DNA from 4 places in the Bradyrhizobium sp. USDA 4451 genome. Region 1 is predicted to be linked to each of the others. Evidence: predicted binding sites of a transcription regulator. Region 1 holds the regulator's gene; each other region holds the start of a gene.

Region 1 (4,900 bases):
CCAGCGCGGGCCTGATCCTGCTCGGGCTGCTGCGCACGCCGCTGCGCTGGTCGGGTGCGGTGCTGCTGGTGGTGGCCTCGGTCTGGGCGCTCAGGGTGCCGCAGCCGGACGTGCTGATTTCCGCCGATGGCCGCAACGTCGCGGTGCGCGGCGGGGACGGGCGGTTGCATCTGATGCACAGCGCCAAGGATGCGTTTTTGGTCAAGGAGTGGCTGGCGGCGGACGCCGATGCGCGGACCGCCACTGATGCATCGCTCGGCGAGGGCGTCTCCTGCGATCCGAGCGGCTGCGTGGTCCAGGGGCCCGGCGGCGCCTTCGTCGCGCTGGCCAGCCGGCCGGAGGCGCTGGCCGATGATTGCGAGCGCGCGGCGCTGATCGTCACCGCCCGGCCGGCGCCGCGGGGCTGCGCGGCCTCGGTGGTCGACGCTGAGCGGCTGCGGCGTCACGGCGCGCTGGTGCTGCGTCGGACCCGTGACGGCTACGCCATCGATGCGGTCAAGCCCGGCGGGATCGACCGGCCATGGTCGCCTGCGGTTCCCGGCGACGGCGAGGCCGAGGCGACGCTCCGCGCCCCCGCCACCGCGCCACGGCCGGCCGTCGACGCCACGCCGGCGGAGAGCGATCTGCAGGGTGAGGATTAGCCGGGGTCTGGCGAGGGACCGGCCGGCAATTCGAACAGGCCGAGATGGTATTCATCGGAATCGGGGCCGGCGTCGGGCTTCTTGACGAGGGTGAAGGACGCCTCGGGGAATTGCTGCCAGACCTTCAGGTCGTCAGCCGTCACCGTCAGCCAGCCGAACCGGAACATGTAGCGGCCCGGCTCCGTGACGCGTCCAGCCTTTTGCCATGTGACCTTATCGACCACCGAGCAGGTTTCCGTGAGTGCACGTCCTCTGCGCCAGATGATGCGCCAAGGCGGCCGCCGACGCAAATCTCCTGCCGCGCCCCGGAACCCGACGTCCGGGGTCGCTCGAAATCGTTTCGGTCACTCGCCGCCGGGTCATCCTGCGGCGACGATGCGTTCAACCCAAAAACAGCGACGCAAATGCGGAGGGCCGCCGCTCCACAACCTTCGGCTTCTGCGCGACCGGCGGATGCAGTGCCGGCAATTGCAGCACGCTGACGCGCTGTCCCTCGACGAGCTGGGTCACTAGCACATGGCTGCCGTCGGGGAATTCGACCGCATCATGATGGCGATCCGGCACGTCGGGCTCGACTTCGTTGAACACGCCGACGCGGAAATTCAGCGTCTTGGTCCAGATCCAGCGGCTGTCGTAGCGAACGTTCTCGGCGAAAGCGAGCTCGGTGCCCGGCAGCATGCAGACCGCGACAGTCGGATCGTTCTCCGACGCAAAGCCGCGGGTCGACGTGCCGCGGAAGGTCGTGGTGATCAGCGTCTCTCCGACAATGGCGGGGCGCGATGCCACGGCGTGCAGACTATAGTCACACATCGGATGGCTCCTCAAATGGAGGTAGCGACCCGTGCCTCTCCTTGAGGCATAGGGCCTCTACCAGAGTGGACGATAGCGAACGAGTGTCAGCTCGTTTCTGGGCGATTGTACGACTCGCCCGAGACCGCCTCAATCACAAACACGCGACACTGCGTGAGAGGTATCGGAGCGCATCGAGCAGGCCGCATGCCGCGCTATCTTCCAAGGAACGATCCGATCTGTCGCTCGTTCCTCGCCGCCGCAAGTATTTGCCTCGCCGCCGCAACTATTTGCAATTCAGTACTTGCGATAGAGCCCGATCAGCTTGCCCTGGATGCGGACCCGGTTCGGCGGCAGGATGCGCACTTCATAGGCGGTGTTGGCCGGCTCCAGCGCGATCGAAGCGCCGCGGCGGCGGAAGCGCTTCAGGGTCGCTTCCTCCTCGTCGATCAGCGCCACCACGATGTCGCCGGTGTTGGCGACGTCGTTGCGCTGGATCAGCGCCATGTCGCCGTCGAGAATGCCGGCATCGACCATCGAGTCGCCGCGCACCTCCAGCGCATAATGCTCGCCGGAGCCGAGCATGTCGGGCGGCACGCTGATGGTGTGGCTGCGGGTCTGCAGCGCCTCGATCGGCGTACCGGCAGCGATCCGGCCCATGACCGGGACCGCGACCGGTCGATTGCCGTCATCCTCGGCGATCGGCGGCGTAGAGGTGCGCTTGCCGAGGGTGCCTTCGATGACGCTCGGGGTGAAGCCGCGGCGGCCGTTGCCGCCACCGGCCGACAGCTCGGGCAGCTTGATGACTTCGATGGCGCGGGCGCGGTTGGGCAGGCGGCGGATGAAGCCGCGCTCCTCCAGCGCAGTGATCAGGCGGTGGATACCGGACTTCGAGCGCAGGTCGAGCGCATCCTTCATCTCGTCGAAGGAGGGCGGGACGCCGGCCTCTTTCAGACGTTCATTGATGAAACGCAGAAGTTCGTACTGTTTGCGCGTGAGCATCTCGAGTATTCCCCCGGTTGATAGCGTCGTTCGATTCCGAGACTCTTCGGTGGGATCTGCAGACCGGGCCTGACCAAGGGAGCATGGTGCTTGCTGCAAGCGCTCCTGGGCGGCCTCCCGATTGTAGACACCAGTACTCGAAACAAATCATGAACGGACACTATATGTTCGATATGTGTTCCGCAACCACTTAATTTCCGGTGAACACGCCCGGCGGCGCACAATCGCCGCGGTGAGAAAACCCTATTCGGGCAGCATCAGGATCTCGCATTCGCTGCCGGCGACGGCGGCCGGCGCAAACGGCGGACGCACGAGAAGTGCGCGTGCCGCAGCGAGATTCCCGAGCAGCGAAGAATCCTGCTGCATCACGGGCGTTGCGATCAGCGTGCCGTCGTCGCGCGTCTCGAGACGCGCGCGCAGATAGTCCTCGCGCTGGTCGTTGGCAGCGAGGTCGCGGCCGAGCAAAGCGGTCGCGCGGCGATGATGAATCGCTTTTCGGCCGCTCAGCGCCCGAATCAACGGCACCAGAAACAGGAAGGCGCAGACGTAGGACGACACCGGATTGCCGGGCAGGCCGATCACCCGCATCGCCTCGAGCCGGCCATGCATCATCGGCTTGCCGGGCCGCATCGCGATCCGCCAGAACGCCATCGCGACGCCCTCGGCCTCCAGCGACTGCTTGACCAGGTCGTGGTCACCGACCGAGGCGCCGCCGGTCGTGATCAGGATGTCGGCTCCGGTGTCGCGGGCCCGGCGGATGCCGGCCGTGGTGGCCTCAACCGTATCGGCGGCAATCCCGAGATCGATGGTCTCAGCGCCTTCGGCACGCGCCAGCGCCCGCAGCGCATAGCCGTTGGAATAGACGATCTGGCCGGGTCCGGGCTGCGAGCCCGGCATCACCAGCTCGTCGCCGGTCGCCAGCACCGCGACCTTCGGCCGGCGGCGCACGGCGAGTTCCGGATGGTTCATGGCGGCGGCCAGCGACAGCGCGCGGTCGGAGAGGCGGCTGCCGGCGGCGAGCAGAACGTCACCCTCGCGGAAGTCGACCCCCGCGGGGCGGATGTGCCGTCCGACGGCGGCAGCCTCGCTGATCGTGATGTGGTCGCCGTCGACGGCGGTGTCTTCCTGGATGATGACGGCGTCGGCGCCGTCGGGGATCACGCCGCCGGTGAAGATCCGCACCGCTTCGCCTGCACCGACCGTGCGCTCGAACGGCCGGCCGGCGGCGACTTCGCCGATCACCTTGAGTCGCGCCTTCAGGTCAGCCGCATCGGCGGCGCGCACCGCATAGCCGTCCATCGCCGACATCGGCTGCGGCGGCTGAGTGCGCCGCGCGGCGAGGTCGCGTGCCAGGGTGCGGTGATAGGCGGCATCGAGCGCGACCATTTCCTCCGGCAGCGGTTCGGCGCCGGCCAGGACGGCGGACAGGGCATCGGCAACCGGCATCAGGGCCACGCTCGGAGCTCCTCAAGTCCAGGGTTCAAATACCGAGCGCGGTCAGCGCCCTTGCCACGTCATCCGTCGATGTCACGTGGACGGCATGAAGGCCGCGCGCCCGCGCGCCTTCGATATTGGCGGCCAGGTCGTCGAAGAACAGGATCCGCGACGCCGGCACGCCGATGGCTTTTACCACATGATCGTAGGCCGCGGCGTCGGGTTTCCGATGGCCGATGCTCGAGGACAGGAACACGGTGCGGAAATGGCTCAGCAACTCGGCGTGGACAACCGAGAAATGCGCGACATGGGCCGGATTGGTGTTGGAGAACGCATAGAGCGGCATCCGCTTCGCCGCGGCCGCGAGCAGGGGGGCGATATCGGGCATCTCGCCGGTGAAGATCGCATTCCAGCCTTCGAGGAACTGCGCGTCCGTGAGGTCGATGCCGAGCGTCCGGCGCAGGTTTTCGAAGAACGCCGCATCGTCGATCCGGCCGATCTCGTGATGCTTGAAGCTGTCGTCGACGACAAAGCGGGTGGCGAGGTCGGACGGCGCGCAGCCGGCATGCTGCGCCCAGTGCGCCATCACCTTGTCAAAGTCGATGTCGAGCACGACGCGGCCGATATCGAACAGCAGCACGTCGACGGAATCGGGGAGGGGGTGCGAGGTCATTGCGTGGAACCATGTACGAAAATTGCGGGCAGCCGGCAATGTCCCCGATTTGTGCGGGAGGCATGCGACTGATGTGCTGACACTGGCTCCCGCTCGGTCCATAGCTTCGCATGCTCGCGCCACAATTTCATTGTCGTCCCGGCCTAGTGCGCAATTGCGCACGGGGGCCGGGGCCCATAACCACAGGGTTGTGTTGTTGAAAACAAGCTGTGGCCCCAGCGTCGCGCAACAATTCGCTTTTGGGGTAATGGGTCCCGGGCCTTCGCCGGGACGGCGGCGAATGTGTGGCGCCGCTTGTGAATCATACGTCCGCATTCTCGCGACATGATTTGTCCGAGTCTTGCTTCTCGTTCCGCCCTCT
Region 2 (4,900 bases), 300 kb from region 1:
ATGAGATTGGATCGAATTGTCATCGCGCTTTAGGTCTTTGTTTGAGCATGATCTTTCCGGAAAACCGCTTCGCACTTTTCCGGATCATGCTTTAGTACTTGGCGACGATCGGGCCGCCGAAGTGGTAGTTCACGCCGAACTGCACGCTGTGCAGGTTGAGGTCGCCGGAGGCAACGCCAAAGTAGGTCTCGCTGCCGAGGCTGCGATACAGGTACTCGCCCTTGATCGACCACTGCGGGGCGATGAACGCCTCGATGCCGGCGCCGACGGTCCAGCCGGAGTGGAAGTTGCTCTGCGAGACGGTGGCGCCGAGCGCGGTGACGCTGATCTCGTTGTCGACCCAGGCATAGCCGCCGGTGCCGTAGAACAGCACCTTGTCGACCGCGAAGCCGAAGCGGCCGCGCACGGTGCCGAGCGCGTCGATCTTGCTCTTCGCGGTGACGCCGAGCGCGCTGACCGACGCATCGACGTCAGCCCAGGCGCCGTCGGCCTCGAGGCCGTACACGATGTTGCCGGCCTGCCAGTTGTAGCCGATCGTGCCGCCGCCGAAGCCGCCTTCCATCTTCGGATTGCCGGAGTTCTCGCTGGCGTAGCCGCCGAAGCCGCCGATGTAGAAGCCGGTCCAGTTGGTGATCGCGACCGGCGGCGGAGCCTTGACGTAGGGGCCGCGCGCGGCGAGATCGGCGGCCATTGCCGGTGCAATTGCGCTGAGGGCAAACATGCCGGCCGAGGCCAGCAAAACATTCCTGATTTTCAAAGTCCAAATTCCCGTTTTTCTTGCCACATTTTCTTGTTGTCCCCTTCAAACATTGAAGGGAGCGTCACGGCAGTGTCGCGTGACGATCACGTGTTTCTACATAGAAATCTCGGAAGTTGTGTATCCGTGAAACCACAATGCACGGAAAACGGCCGCGCCGTGTGCTTGCGCAACGAAAAGGCCGGCGCGAGGCCGGCCGTTATTTTGATGTGAAGGCGCGCGTCGCGCGATCAACCGCAGCAGGCTCAGTATTTCGCTGCTACGACCGGGCTTGCGGCGTTGAAATGGTAATTGATGCCGAGCTTGACGGTGTGGAAGGTGTCTTTCCACTCCGAGCGATCGTTGAGCGCGGGCGTGTACTGGATCGGCGCAACCTTGCCGAGATCGATGTAGTTGTACTCGAGCTTGGCCGACCAGTTCGCGGCGAACATGTATTCGACGCCGGCGCCGAGGGTCCAGCCCCAGCGGGTGTCGCTGGCCGAGGCCGAGGGCGGTGCGAGCCCGGCATTGTAGCGATGCAGGATGTCGCCGACCGCAGCGCCGCCGCTGACGAACCACAGCGTGGCGCCATCGGCGTAACCGAGCCGGCCCTTGATGTCGCCGAAGCTGCGCAGCTCGGTGTAGTAGGTGTCGAGCACGCTTGGCGGCCCGACATTGATCACGCCGGAGCGGCCGGTGATGGAGGCCCAGTGGTAGGCGCTCTCGATGCCGAACACGGCAGGGCCGGCCTGGACGTTGTAGCCGATCACGCCGCCGATGAAGCCACCGCCGGTAGTGTAGCTTTGCGTGCCGATGAACGTCGCATCGTTCGGGGCGCCGAGATAGGTCTCGCTGCTGGTGCCCCAGCCGCCGCCGCCCTGGGCGCCGAGATAGAAGCCGTTCCAGCTGGTCACAGGCGCGGCAACCGCCGGCTGGGGGGCCTTTGCGGCAAGGTCAGCCGCCGACACGGACGAAACGCTGAGCACGGCGAGGCCGGCTGCACACAGAAGCTGTTTCATGGATCCATCCCGCTTCGATTCGATCATCGCAGGACAGGCTACCATTGCAGGTTGCAGATCGGGCGTAGCGCGCGTGCAACACCGATAACATTTTGATTTTACTGTATATTTTACGATTTATTAGCATTTAACCATGTCGATTCGGGGGCGGGGCTCAACTCGCAACCGACCCCGGCAAACAGAAAGGCCGGCACAAGGCCGGCCTTTCGTGTCGATCCAATCCGTGTCGCGCAATCAATAGCGCGCAACCACCGGGCCGCCCCACTTGTAGTTCACGCGGACAGTGACGAGGTCGACGTCCTGGCGGTCGCGGATGGTGCTCAACAGCGCTCCACCGGGCGTGGTGAGGTTGTAGTTCTTGTCCTGCATGAACAGGTGGTCGTATTCGACACCAGCGGTCCAGTTCGGCGCGAAGCCGAACTCGATGCCGGCGCCGATGGTGCCGCCCCAGCGGGTGTCGCTGGCGCTGCCGGCGAGCACGCCGGTCGGCGTAACGAAGGTGCTGAAGCGATTGTCGGTCAGCGCCGCACCGCCCTTGGCGTAGAGCAACACGTTGTTGACGGCGTAGCCGATCTGGCCGGTGAACAGGCCGAACGCGTCGATCTTGGTCTGGTTGGTGAACAGGCCCGGGAAGACCGCACTGCCGTTGCTGCCCTTCAGGTCAGCCCAGTCGCCCTGCGCTTCGAGGCCGAACACCCAGGCGCCGGCCTGCCAGCGATAGCCGATCTGGCCACCGGCGACGCCGCCGGTTGCGTCATGGCACCCGTCCGCACCGAAGGCACCGAGCGGGACCTGGTCCCAGCAATTGTGACTCGAGCCCCAGCCGCCGTTGGCGCCGATGTAGAAGCCGCTCCAGTCATAGACGGCAGCGATCATCGGCGGCGCCTTGGTGTACGGGCGCGCCGCGAGGTCGGCGGCCGCGGCAGGCGCAGCAAACGCAATCAGAGCAACTGTCCCGAGCAAAAACTTCTTCATCGTCAATCTCCCCAGCTCCCCGATCGGCTCCCAAAGGTCCCGAAGCGCGATCCCAGACGCGAGCGCCCGTCCGTTGGTTGATAGCTATACGCCGATTCAACCGGAAAGGCCGTCTCCCAAATGCCACACTCGGGGAAGAAGTGCGGTCGGAATAAGGCACTGATTTGTTTATCGTTTTTCTAACGTCGCGTCGCCGGCGGGCGACTGGGAGCGAAACGGGCTGCCGTATCATCGCCACGAACGGCCTCTACGGCTGGTTGTGGCGAACAAAACTGGAACATTCCCGGCCGGGATGCTATATCTGATTATCGTGGATAACCGTGCGACGGCGGAGGGCGCCAAGCCGCCGCCGGCGTATAGGGTCATCCACGACGCCTGCAATGTAAGTGGCGAAGGTTGAGAGTGGCGGCCGATGTCCGGACGCCCGGTTTTTGAGTGGAGATGATGCGATGGCAGGAAGCGTGAACAAGGTGATCCTGGTTGGAAACCTCGGCAAGGATCCGGAAATCCGGCGGACCCAGGACGGTCGTCCGATCGCCAATCTGTCCATCGCCACCTCGGAGACCTGGCGCGACAAGGGCACCGGCGAGCGCAAGGAAAAGACCGAGTGGCACCGCGTCGTGATCTTCAACGAGGGCCTCTGCAAGGTCGCCGAGCAGTACCTGAAGAAGGGCGCCAAGGTGTACATCGAGGGTCAGTTGCAGACCCGCAAATGGACCGACCAGAGCGGCGTCGAGAAGTACTCGACTGAAGTCGTGCTGCAGGGCTTCAACTCCAACCTCACCATGCTCGATGGGCGCGGCGGTGGCGGCAGCAGCTTCTCCGATGATGGCGGCAGCGATTTCGGCTCGTCCGGTCCGGTCAGCTCGGCGCCGCGCCGTGCGGTCGCCGCCGGCGGTGGCAGCCGCAACAGCGACATGGACGACGACATCCCGTTCTGAGCGCGCGCCCGAAGACTGCGTCAGCCGCCGTTCCGTGACGATCATTTGCCGGAACGGCGGTTCGATGTGTCGCGACAGTTCCTCATGTGAATTATGAGGATAACTTTCTAACGGCTTGCAGTGTTTCGCCCAGATGACGGCGCTCAGAGCCGGTTCCCGCGACTTTGACACAGGTCAATGTGAATGGTATTTACATTGCCTGTGGCGAGCGAGGCTTTGCCGCGGATCAATTCGAGGGCCGCCATCATGAGCCTCGCGCCATTGCTCGACGCCGCGCCTGCGATCCCGCTCCATGCCTTTGCCGCCATGGCCGCCTTCGTGCTCGGCTCCATCCAGCTTGCCGCGCCGAAGGGCACGCTGCCGCACCGGACGCTGGGTTGGATCTGGGTGATCCTGATGCTGGTGGTCGCCGGAAGCTCGTTCTGGATCCACCAGATCCGCCTGCTCGGGCCGTGGAGCCCGATCCATCTGCTGTCGATCTTCTCGCTGCTCATGCTGGTGCTCGGCGTCATGGCCGCGCGGCGTCACAACGTCCGCCGCCACAAATACACGATGATCGGCATCTTCTTCGGCGCGCTGGTCATTGCCGGGCTGTTCACGTTCATGCCCGGGCGGATCATGCATGCGGTGGTTTTCGGCCAGCGATGGGATGGGCAAATAGCGAATGGGGAGTAGCGAAGAGGGCGTTTTCCACTCGCTATTCGCTACTCGCCATTCGCTTCTCGACCAAGCGGCCGTGGTCCCGCCGACCCACCCGTAAGTCCATGAAAAAACGAAGGGAAAAACGGCTTGCCGGAGCCGTGGAAGGGTGGTTTTCAGGCCATCGATACGCTATATGATTCCCCAGTAGAACCGACCGGATTTCCCCTTTGTCCGATAACGACGACCACAAGCCCGGCGAGCCGCCGGGGCCCTCAGATATTCGTCCCGTTTCCATTCTCGACGAGATGAAGAAGTCCTACCTCGATTACGCGATGAGCGTGATCGTGTCGCGTGCGCTGCCCGATGCGCGCGACGGGCTCAAGCCGGTGCACCGGCGCATCCTCTATTCGATGCATGAGCAGGGACACACCCCGGACAAGAAATACGTCAAGTCCGCGCGCGTGGTCGGCGACGTGATCGGTAAATATCACCCGCACGGCGACCAGTCGATTTACGACGCGATGGTCCGCATGGCGCAGGATTTCTCCCTGCGCGTGCCGCTGATCGACGGCCAGGGCAATTTTGGT
Region 3 (4,900 bases), 2.7 Mb from region 1:
TCAAAACGACACGTTGTCGCAGCGAGCTTGCAGCGAATGCGACGCGCGTCGTCGCTCGAACGCGAAACGCGAAGCCGATCGCTCAATGATGTCGCATCCCGTCGACGTCATCGCGCCAAGGAGCGCACGAACGCGCGGCGGTGAACCGTCATCCTGAGAGAGTGCGATTGTATTCAATGTCGTCCTGGCGAAAGCCAGGAGCCATTACCCAAATCGCTTGCTGTCGTGCGACGCTGGGCCACTATCGCGCTCTCAATCGAATTCGGTGGTTATGAGCTTTCGCCAGGACGACAGCGTGGGAGGCCGCTCGCTACAATTTCCCAGACCGTCATTCTGAAGGTGCGAGCCTCGAAGGATGCGCGGCCACCAGCCCGGCCGTCGACCCTTCGAGACGCGCGGAGCCTGTCATCGGGCCGCGCTCTGCGCGGACCCGGTGGCGCCGCTCAGGAAGGCATCGGATGGATTGCACACCGCCCTCAGCACAAGATTGCTCCGCAATTCTCGTCGCGAACTGCTAGCAATGAGGGAGATGCGAAGTGCAACAACCACTCGGCATCAGGGGTCGTTATATTCAGGCGCGCAACCGAATGCGCGGCGCCCTACTTCTGCTTGGGCAGGAGGCTCTTCAGCTTTTCCATGTCCTTGACGTTCATCTTCATGCCGCCGGGCATGATGATGTCACCGGGCTTCTGGTCGGCCTTGCAGGCGCCGAGCCATTTCGCCTCGATGGTCATCGTGGTGTCGCGGGCGCCGGCCGCACCGCCCTCGGCATGCGAGGTGCTCTTTACCGTGTAGGCGGAATTGAAATCGCCGACGATCTCGGCATGGCTCTGCATCGACATGCCCGCGACGCTGCACACGCTGTCGCTGACATAGCCGGTCGCGGTCTTCTGGATGTCCTGCTTGGAGCAGACCTCCTTGGCCATCGGCGAGGCCGCGGCGCTCATCTCCTTGTCGGTGGTCTCGTCGGTGCAGTGCTGCATGGTGATTTCCGGCATCGGCCCGCCGGTGCGCACCATTTTCATCTCCCACAGCCCGGCCTTGCGAATCGGCAGGTCGACGGCACTTGCCGCGCCGGTGGACAGGGCAAGGCACACAGCAGAACCAAGCAAGGCAAGCTGTCGGGTCATGCGGTTGGCTCCCGGCTCAACGATCGGAGAGTTAAAGGGCGCGCTCAGTAGAGCGTGCGCACCGGCCTCTCGGCGGCGCCATACGGCACCCAGCGACAGGCGAAGGAGATGTAGCCGCCCGGGTAGCGCTGCACCGCCAGGAACTTGACCACCTTGCCGTAGGAGGCGCAGTGGTCGACGGCGAGCTGCCGGGCATCGGTCTGGGCTGCCAGCGAATAGGCGATGATACCGCCGGTATCGTTGCCCTTGAACGGCGGCACCGGCTGCAGCCAATCGGCTTGCGCCGGACCCACGGCCAGCATCCCGCTAACGGCAACCAGGCACGCGGCCAATTTCCTTCGCATCGCAGACTCCATTTCGCTTGGGCCCAACATAGAGTGCGCCGGCGACCGTGAAAAGAACGAGCCGGCAGCCGGAAGTGGACTTCTCGACAGGTGTTGCCGCGCTGCACTTGACCTTGCCGGGGCTTCGCGGCACCGTCCGCCGCATCGGATAATCGGGTGGATTCCCATGCGCAACCTGTTCAACTCCCGCAACAAACTCGGCCACACGCTTGGCCTCGGCGCCGCACTCGTGGTCGGCACGCTGGCTTTCGGGGGCACGGCGCAGGCCGCCAATCCGTTCGAACTGAATTTCTGGCTGTCGGGCCCGCGCTATGACGGCAATGTCGCCCCCTGCGAAAAGGCCCTGGCGACCATCAGCGATCAATTCCACGAGAAGGAAGCCACCTTCTGGAATTCGCCGCTGGTCATCACCGGCTTCAGCCGGATCCACGAAACCGCCTTCCGCCCCTGGCAGTCCGACAATATCCCGCGCCGCTATTGCTCGGGCGATGCGCTGCTGAGCGACGGCAAGGTGCGCAAGGTGCACTATTCGATCATCGAGGACGGCGGCTTTGCCGGCATCGACCAGGGCGTCGAATGGTGTGTCGCCGGGCTCGACCGCAACTGGGCCTACAACCCGTCCTGCAAGGCCGCCCGGCCCTGATATCCAGACCAGATTGCTGAAACAGAAGCCGCCGCCATCAAAGCCGGCGGCTTTTGTTCTTGAAATGTTCCAAATGCCTGTTAGGCTGCGGGACGATCGCGTGAGGGGGAGCGTTTGATGCCTCGGTTGGACACAATTTCCCGATTCCTGATTTCCGCTGTCGTTGTTCTCTGTGGCGCGGTTGGGGCTTCGGCCCAGGATCGCCGCCAGAACGCGCCCGGCGAATTCGATTTCTATGTGCTGTCGCTGTCATGGTCGCCTTCGTTCTGCGAGGCGGCGAGCGAGCGGGGCAACAATGGCCGCGGGACCCAGGCACAGTGTGGCGGCCGGCCCTACTCCTTCGTGGTGCACGGGCTGTGGCCGCAATATGAACGTGGCTTCCCGGAATACTGCCAGCGGCCCTCGCCGCGGCTGGCCCGCAACATCATGACCTCGATGCTCGACCTGATGCCGGCGCCCGGGCTGATCTACAACGAGTGGGACAAGCACGGCACCTGCTCCGGCCTCGGCGAGCGCGCCTATTTCGAAGCGATCCGCAAGGCCCGCGCCGCGGTGAAGATCCCCGAGGAATTCGTGCAATTGACGGAACCGAAGACGATCGCGCCCGACGAGTTGGAGACGGCCTTCATCAAGGCCAATCCCGGACTCAGCAACTCCGCGATCTCGGTGACCTGCGACAGCCGGCGCCTCAGCGAGGTACGGATCTGCCTCAGCAAGGATCTGCAATTCCGCTCCTGCGAGGAAATCGATCGCCGTGCCTGCCGCCGCGATCAGGTGCTGATGCCGCCGGTGCGCGGCGGCTGATCCCTCCCCGTCATGGCCGGGCGGAGGCGCGCCGCGCAGTGTCCGCGCTGACTGTTCCGGCCATTCTCGCCCTCGCGAATCCGGCAAGATCAGGCGTCGATGCCCGCGACAAGCCCGGGCATGACGAAGTACAACATGCGCATCCCTCTCGGAGCGCAGCGCGATAACCGCATGAACTACCGCCACGCCTTTCATGCCGGCAACTTTGCCGATGTCATCAAGCACATCGTGCTGGTGCGGATGCTGACCTATCTGCAGGAGAAGCAGGCGCCGTTCCGTGTCATCGACAGCCATGCCGGCGCCGGCCTCTATGACCTGACATCGAGCGAAGCCGAGCGCGGCGGCGAATGGCTCAGCGGCATCGCGCGGTTGATGCAGGCGCGACTCTCCGACAAGGCGCTGCCGTTGATCGCGCCCTATCTCGACATCGTCAGGGCATTCAATCCGCGCGGCGAGTTGAAAGCCTATCCCGGCTCGCCGCTGATCGCGCGGGCGCTGCTGCGCCCTCAGGATCGTCTCACGGCCTGCGAGGTCGAACCGACCGCACGCAAGCAACTGATCGACGCGTTGCGGCGCGATGCGCAGGCACGCGTCGTCGATCTCGACGGCTGGACCGCGTTGCCCGCATTCGTGCCGCCGAACGAGCGTCGCGGCCTGGTGCTGATCGATCCGCCATTCGAAGCGAAGGACGAGTTCGAGCGGCTGGCCCGTGCTTTCACGGAGGCGTTCGCGAAGTGGCCGACCGGTGCATATCTTTTGTGGTACCCCGTAAAAACCCGGAGGGCCACCGACGAGCTCGCGCGCAGCGTGGCTGCTGCTGCAATGAGCAGCCGACCTGCCGGAAAATGCTTGCGTCTGGAATTCAGTGTGGCGCCGCAAGAAGCGGGCGCAGGCCTCGTTTCCACCGGCCTTTTGATAGTGAATCCGCCGTGGACGCTCGCGGGCGAGCTGAAGATCATCCTGCCCGAACTCGAGAAGCCGCTCGGTCAAGGCGGCGCGGCGCGCTTCAAACTAGAGACGCCTAAAGCTTGATCGAAAAGCACCCACTGAAAAGTTCGATTTTGAGCATAGGCAATTTGCGCGGAACCGTATTATGCTCATCCTGTTACGACTGGCTTTACGTTCCGCTTCCGCGAATGGTTGCGGCGGAGTGACAAGGCCGAAATAAAATCCAGGCAGACCGGCGGCGTGACGCCGGCCTGCTCAGGTGGCCAAGCTTCCGACAAGCGAATGTCGGTCAACCGCTACGCGACGTGCGCGTAGCGGTGGAGCAATACGGGGGAGGAGTTTTCCCGATGGCCATGACTGGGACAGTCAAGTTCTTCAACGGAGAGCGTGGCTACGGCTTCATCAAGCCTGATGATGGCGGCCGCGATGTGTTCGTTCACATCACCGCTGTCGAGCGGGCAGGATTGAAGGACCTGACTGAAGGACAACGCATTACGTTCGAGGTTGAGCCGGACAAGAAGGGCAAGGGCCCGAAGGCGGTCAACCTGGTGGTTTCATGATGAGCGCTCGCGGTGCGCGGCTCGTGATGACCACCGACTGAAGCGTTGCGTGTGAGTTGACTGCGGAGCGCGCGGCGCGCGCTCGCTGCATGACCACCCTGCATGATGCGGACGCGACTGGCCGTGCCGCACGCTCAAAGCGTGCGGCCGGCTGGTCGGCTTCGCGAACGGGGCGGCGTGCATGCTGCTGCGCGCAATATGCAGATCGTCGGCACAAAGAAAAACCCGGCCGCGCAGGGCGCAGCCGGGAGTTGATGGTCGACGTCTTCTTGTTCTCAGAAGTGATAGTTGATGCCGGCGCGAACCAGGCTGAAGCTGTAGCCGTTCGACGCGCCGCCGGTGATGGTGAAGTTGCTGTTGGCGAGATCGACATAGAGATACTCGATCTTGGCGCTCCAATGCGGGGCGAAGCCCATTTCGGCGCCGGCGCCGACGGTGAAGCCCGCGTTGGTGTGGGACTCCGTGATGCCG
Region 4 (4,900 bases), 2.1 Mb from region 1:
CCGACGATGTCGAGGCGATCCGTGCGGTGATCCGGCGCTGGATCGCGGACGCGGGCGTCGATGCCGTGATCACGACCGGCGGCACCGGCTTCACCGGCCGCGACGTGACGCCGGAGGCGGTCGAGCCGCTGTTCGAGAAGCGGATGGACGGCTTCTCGATCGCCTTCCACATGCTGAGCCACGCCAAGATCGGCGCATCGACGATTCAGAGCCGCGCCACCGCGGGCGTTGCCGGCGCGACCTTCATCTTCTGCCTGCCCGGCTCGCCCGGCGCCTGCCGCGACGGCTGGGACGGCATTCTGGCCGCGCAGCTCGACTACCGCACGCGGCCCTGCAATTTCGTCGAGATCATGCCGCGGCTCGATGAGCATCTGCGCCGTCCGAAGGCGAAGGGCGCGAGCGCGTAGCGATTCTCTCCCCGTCATTCCGGGGCATCGCGCAGCGATGAGCCCGGAATCCATCGGGCCACATAACCTGCGGCAAAATGGATTCCGGGCTCGCGCTGCGCGCGCCCCGGAATGACGGCAGGGCATGAGGCGAGCCTACAGCTCCAGCTCCCAGGTCTCGCCGAGCAGATCGACACCAAAGCTGTGGTGCTTCTCTTCCCTCACCTTGTGGAATCCGGCGCGGGCGTAGATGCCGCGCGCGGCGACCAGAATGCTCTGGGTCCATAGCGTCATCTTCTTGTAACCCATCTCGCGGGCGGCGCGGATGCATTGCTCGACCAGCGCGCGACCGACGCCAAGTCCGCGCGCCTCCTCCTCGACCAGCAACAGCCGCAGCTTGGCGACCCGGTCGCCGCCATTGACCAGGAAGATCGAGCCGGCCGGCTCGCCATCGACCTCGGCGATCCAGCAATGCTCGCGGGCCGGATCGAACGACCGGATGAATTGCGCGCAGATCTCGGCCACCAGTGCCTCGTAGCTGATGTCCCAGCCATATTCGTCTGCATAGGCGCGTCCCTGCCGCGAAATGACCCAGCCGATGTCGCCGACGCGATGGCTGCGCAGCAGGAAGCCGGCCGGCTTGTTCGCCGGCGGCTCCATCGCGCGCTCGATCGTGCCCATCGCGCGCACCACGGCGGCGCGGCGCTTGCCGTCGATCCGCTTCAACAGAGCGCCGACCTCGCTGCGCGAGCGGCGCTCGAGGTCCGCGGCAGCGGTGCGGCCCTTGGCGGTGAGCGCCACCTGATTGACCCGCCGGTCGGCCCTCGACGGTTTGCGTGTCAAGATCTGACGGCGTTGCAGCGCCGCCAGCATGCGGCTGACGAAGCCGGGATCGAGGTCGAGATCGCGCACCAGATCGGTCGCGATGCAGTCGGGGCGATGCGCGAGCTCGTAGATGATGCGGGCTTCCTGCAGCGTGAACGGGGAATGCAGCAGCTTGGGCTCGATGATGCCGAGCTTGCGGGTATAGAACCGGCTGAAGCCGCGCACCGCGGCGACCTGGCTCGCAAGGGAGCCGTCCTGGGAATTTGATTTCATCAAACAGATTATTTGACGCAATCAAATAAATCGCAAGAGCCGTCCGCGAGGCGCTACGCCACCATGATCCGGCTGCGCAGCATGGTGCGGGAGGAACGGCCGAGCCGGCGCAGCAGCCGCGCCTCGGAGCGGCGGGCATCGGGCCGGTAGCCGCCGATCCGTTCATAATGCTCGCGCGCGATCAGGAGGCCCTGTTCGGCCGAGGGCCCGGTGATCATGCGGGCGACGAATTTGAGGCCGTCGCGCAGGCCGGGGTCGGTGTAGGGCGCGCGGGCGTAGCGGAAGATGCCGGCGCGGTCCTTGCCGCTGGCCGCCACCATCTGGATGAACTGGGTGGTCTCCTCGATCCAGCCGGCATCGAGCACCGCGCCCGGATGCAGGAACATCAGCCAGGGCGAGCGGGCCTGCTTCGCACCGGCGGCCAGCGCCGCGGCGCGCGTGCCCTCGAACCGCAGGAAGCCGCAGCCGGCCACGTCGGCGACGCGCTCCATCACGTCGCTATTGGTGCGGTCGACCAGCAGCACCTCGCGGACGACGCCGGCGGCCGCGCCCGGCACCAGCGCCGCCAATGTGGCGACCGCGGTGCGCTCGATGCCGTCGGTTGGAATGATCACGCTCAGCATGATTTGAGGCTTCGGTGGCTCAAACGGTTCAAGAAACTCCGGCCGTGTTATCACCTTGTCATATTCAAAGCAGCCTGTTCGCTTGCAGAATTTTGCAGCAAGGTTCTGTGGAATTTCTCGATTCATGTTCTTGATTTGTTCTCACGCTGTGCTAGCTTCACAGCATGAGCCGAGCATCCTCTCATGCCCTCAAGCACCCGCCGGTAACGGCGCCCTCCGATAACCCGGCGGGTGCACCTTCACCTGTCCCTGCGCCTTTTCCCGAGCTTGCGGTCGCAATCGAGCGCGAGCGGCGGCGCGGCCGCGGCGCGCAGTCCAACGCCAGCGGACGTTACGAGGCCGAGGCGAGGGTTGCGTTCGACGACGGCTGGCAGAGCCTCGACGACCTGCCACCATTTACCACCAGCGTGGCGCTCGACAGCTCGCGCAAGGTGATCACCCGCAACGACTCGCCCGATATCGGCTTCGACCGCTCGATCAATCCCTATCGTGGTTGCGAGCACGGCTGCGTCTACTGCTTCGCGCGGCCGACCCACGCCTATCTCGGCCTGTCGCCGGGGCTCGACTTCGAGTCGAAGCTGTTTGCCAAGCCGGACGCGCCCGCGCTGCTCGAGAAGGAGCTGGCGGCGCCCAACTATGAGGCGCGGATGATCGCGATCGGCACCAACACCGATCCCTATCAGCCGATCGAGCGCGACCGGAAAATCATGCGCGGCATCCTCGAGGTGCTGGAGCGCGCCGGGCATCCGGTCGGCATCGTCACCAAGTCGGCGCTGGTGACCCGCGACATCGATATCCTGGCGCGGATGGCCAAGCGCAATCTCGCCAAGGTGGCGCTGTCGGTGACGACGCTCGACCCGAAGCTTGCCCGCACCATGGAGCCGCGTGCCTCGACCCCGCCGAAGCGGCTCGAGGCGATCAAGCGGCTCGCGGAGGCCGGCATCCCGACCACGGTGATGGTCGCGCCCGTGATCCCGGCGCTGAACGACTCCGAGATCGAGCGCATCCTCGACGCCGCCGTGCATGCCGGCGCCAAGGAAGCAAGCTACGTGCTGCTGCGGCTGCCGCTCGAGGTCCGCGATCTCTTCCGCGAATGGCTGATGGCCAACTATCCCGACCGCTACCGCCACGTTTTCACGCTGATCCGCGACATGCGCGGCGGCCGCGACTACGACTCGCAATGGGGCACGCGGATGAAGGGCACCGGCCCGATGGCCTGGATGATCGGCCGCCGCTTCGAGATCGCCTGCGAAAAGCTCGGCCTCAACAAGCGGCGCACCAAGCTGACAACCGATCACTTCGCCAAGCCGAAGCGCAACGGGCAGCAGCTCAGTTTGTTCTAGGCGGGCGCCCGAAATGCAGCGCAGCGAAATCCGGGTTCTTATATCGGTGGCGAGTTTTCCCGGATTGCGCTTCGCTGCATCCAGGCTACGAAGATAACAGTGAGTGCAACGATGACTAACGCCCCGACCGCGCGCTTCACCGTCCTCACGCTCGGCGTCAGCGACATGCGCGCCAGCATCGCCTTCTACGAGTCCCTCGGCTTCACCAGGAAGATGCGCGCGACCGGCGAGGAGGTGGCCTTCTTCGAGACCGGCGGCAGCGTGCTCGGGCTGTTCCCGTGGCATCTGCTCGCCGCCGATGCCGCACTCCCCGACCAGCCGCGGCCGGTCGCCTTCCGCGGCGTCGCGATCGCCTGGAACTGCAACGACGATGCCGAGGTCGATCGGGTGATGGCGTTCGCGCTGTCGAAAGGCGCCACATTGCTGAAGCCGGCGCAGCCGACCAGCTATGGCGGTTATTGCGGTTATTTCGGCGATCCCGACGGCCACGCCTGGGAAGTGGTGCGCGCGCCGGGCTTCGAGGTTCGCGATGACGGGCTGGTGTCCATTCCGGACTAGCAACGGCCGACTTGAATAACGGGGACGGGCGGCCGGTTCCCGGTTGCGTCACCGGGCTTGCTTGATCACGATCCCCCGCATGATTCGGGACAAATCCAAGAGCGCATCAAAGACCTCGTCGAAGAAGGCGCCGGCCAAATCGGCCGGGCCGGCCAAGCGCGTCGTCGCGGTGACCCGGCCGACCTTCCGGCGCGAGCGCGCGCTGATCAAGAGCGGCGTCTGGCCGGTCGCCGGCTGCGACGAGGCCGGGCGCGGCCCGCTGGCAGGGCCCGTGGTGGCCGCCGCCGTCGTGCTCGATCCCACCCGCGTTCCAAAGGGTCTCGACGATTCCAAGCGGCTGACCGCGGAGCGCCGCGAGGAGCTGTTCGAGGAGATCTGCGCCACCGCTGCGTTCTCGGTCGCAGTGGCCTCGCCGGCGCGAATCGACCGCGACAACATCCTGCGCGCTTCGCTGTGGGCGCTGGCGCGCGCGGTGCACGCGCTGCCGGAAATGCCGAAGCACGTCTTCGTCGACGGCCGCGACAAGCTCGCCACGCCCTGCGGCTGCGACGCCGTGATCGGCGGCGACGGCATCGTGGCCTCGATCGCAGCCGCCTCGATCATCGCCAAGGTGACGCGCGACCGCCTGATGTGCGCGCTGGCGCTGGATTGTCCCGGCTATGGCTTCGAGCAACACAAGGGCTATGCGGTCCCCGAGCACCTCGAGGCGCTGGACCGGCTCGGGCCGAGCAGCCATCACCGCAGCTTCTTCGCCCCGGTCGTCGCGGCGCGGCTGAAGCATTTTCCGGTGCCGGGCGAGCCCGACCTGTTCACGGTGGATGCGGAGAGCGAAGCCGTTTCATCCGAAGCGGCGTAAAGGGGCGACGGCGCCGATCATCTCCGCTGTCATCCC

The links. The regulator LexA, encoded in region 1, represses DNA repair genes until DNA is damaged. The targets are predictions, from matches to a motif close to TGTTCNNNNTGTGTTCNG.
Region 2: a site for LexA is predicted at 2,993-3,010, ahead of ACVMB0_RS25980 (single-stranded DNA-binding protein). Genes of this name have one in related genera too.
Region 3: a site for LexA is predicted at 2,172-2,189, ahead of ACVMB0_RS14835 (ribonuclease T2 family protein). Genes of this name have one in related genera too.
Region 4: a site for LexA is predicted at 2,233-2,250, ahead of ACVMB0_RS17775 (PA0069 family radical SAM protein). Genes of this name have one in related genera too.

Annotation. Positions count from the first base shown of each region.
Region 1 is NZ_JBTRCH010000001.1:5,936,002-5,940,901, reverse strand. It holds partial or broken gene ACVMB0_RS27405 (ComEC/Rec2 family competence protein) at 1-641, shown strand, start outside; gene ACVMB0_RS27400 (hypothetical protein) at 638-865, opposite strand; gene ACVMB0_RS27395 (hypothetical protein) at 1,023-1,451, opposite strand; gene lexA (transcriptional repressor LexA) at 1,728-2,432, opposite strand; gene ACVMB0_RS27385 (molybdopterin molybdotransferase MoeA) at 2,676-3,887, opposite strand; gene ACVMB0_RS27380 (HAD family hydrolase) at 3,913-4,539, opposite strand.
Region 2 is NZ_JBTRCH010000001.1:5,640,631-5,645,530, forward strand. It holds gene ACVMB0_RS25965 (outer membrane protein) at 92-751, opposite strand; gene ACVMB0_RS25970 (outer membrane protein) at 1,003-1,755, opposite strand; gene ACVMB0_RS25975 (outer membrane protein) at 1,990-2,730, opposite strand; gene ACVMB0_RS25980 (single-stranded DNA-binding protein) at 3,180-3,671, shown strand; gene ACVMB0_RS25985 (DUF2306 domain-containing protein) at 3,918-4,346, shown strand; gene gyrA (DNA gyrase subunit A) at 4,541-4,900, shown strand, end outside.
Region 3 is NZ_JBTRCH010000001.1:3,201,971-3,206,870, reverse strand. It holds gene ACVMB0_RS14850 (DUF3617 domain-containing protein) at 600-1,130, opposite strand; gene ACVMB0_RS14845 (hypothetical protein) at 1,175-1,474, opposite strand; gene ACVMB0_RS14840 (hypothetical protein) at 1,641-2,117, shown strand; gene ACVMB0_RS14835 (ribonuclease T2 family protein) at 2,235-2,921, shown strand; gene ACVMB0_RS14830 (23S rRNA (adenine(2030)-N(6))-methyltransferase RlmJ) at 3,093-3,953, shown strand; gene ACVMB0_RS14825 (cold-shock protein) at 4,217-4,429, shown strand; gene ACVMB0_RS14820 (outer membrane protein) at 4,705-4,900, opposite strand, start outside.
Region 4 is NZ_JBTRCH010000001.1:3,845,743-3,850,642, forward strand. It holds gene moaB (molybdenum cofactor biosynthesis protein B) at 1-407, shown strand, start outside; gene ACVMB0_RS17765 (bifunctional helix-turn-helix transcriptional regulator/GNAT family N-acetyltransferase) at 543-1,484, opposite strand; gene ACVMB0_RS17770 (glycosyltransferase family protein) at 1,538-2,107, opposite strand; gene ACVMB0_RS17775 (PA0069 family radical SAM protein) at 2,272-3,450, shown strand; gene ACVMB0_RS17780 (VOC family protein) at 3,562-4,008, shown strand; gene ACVMB0_RS17785 (ribonuclease HII) at 4,088-4,864, shown strand.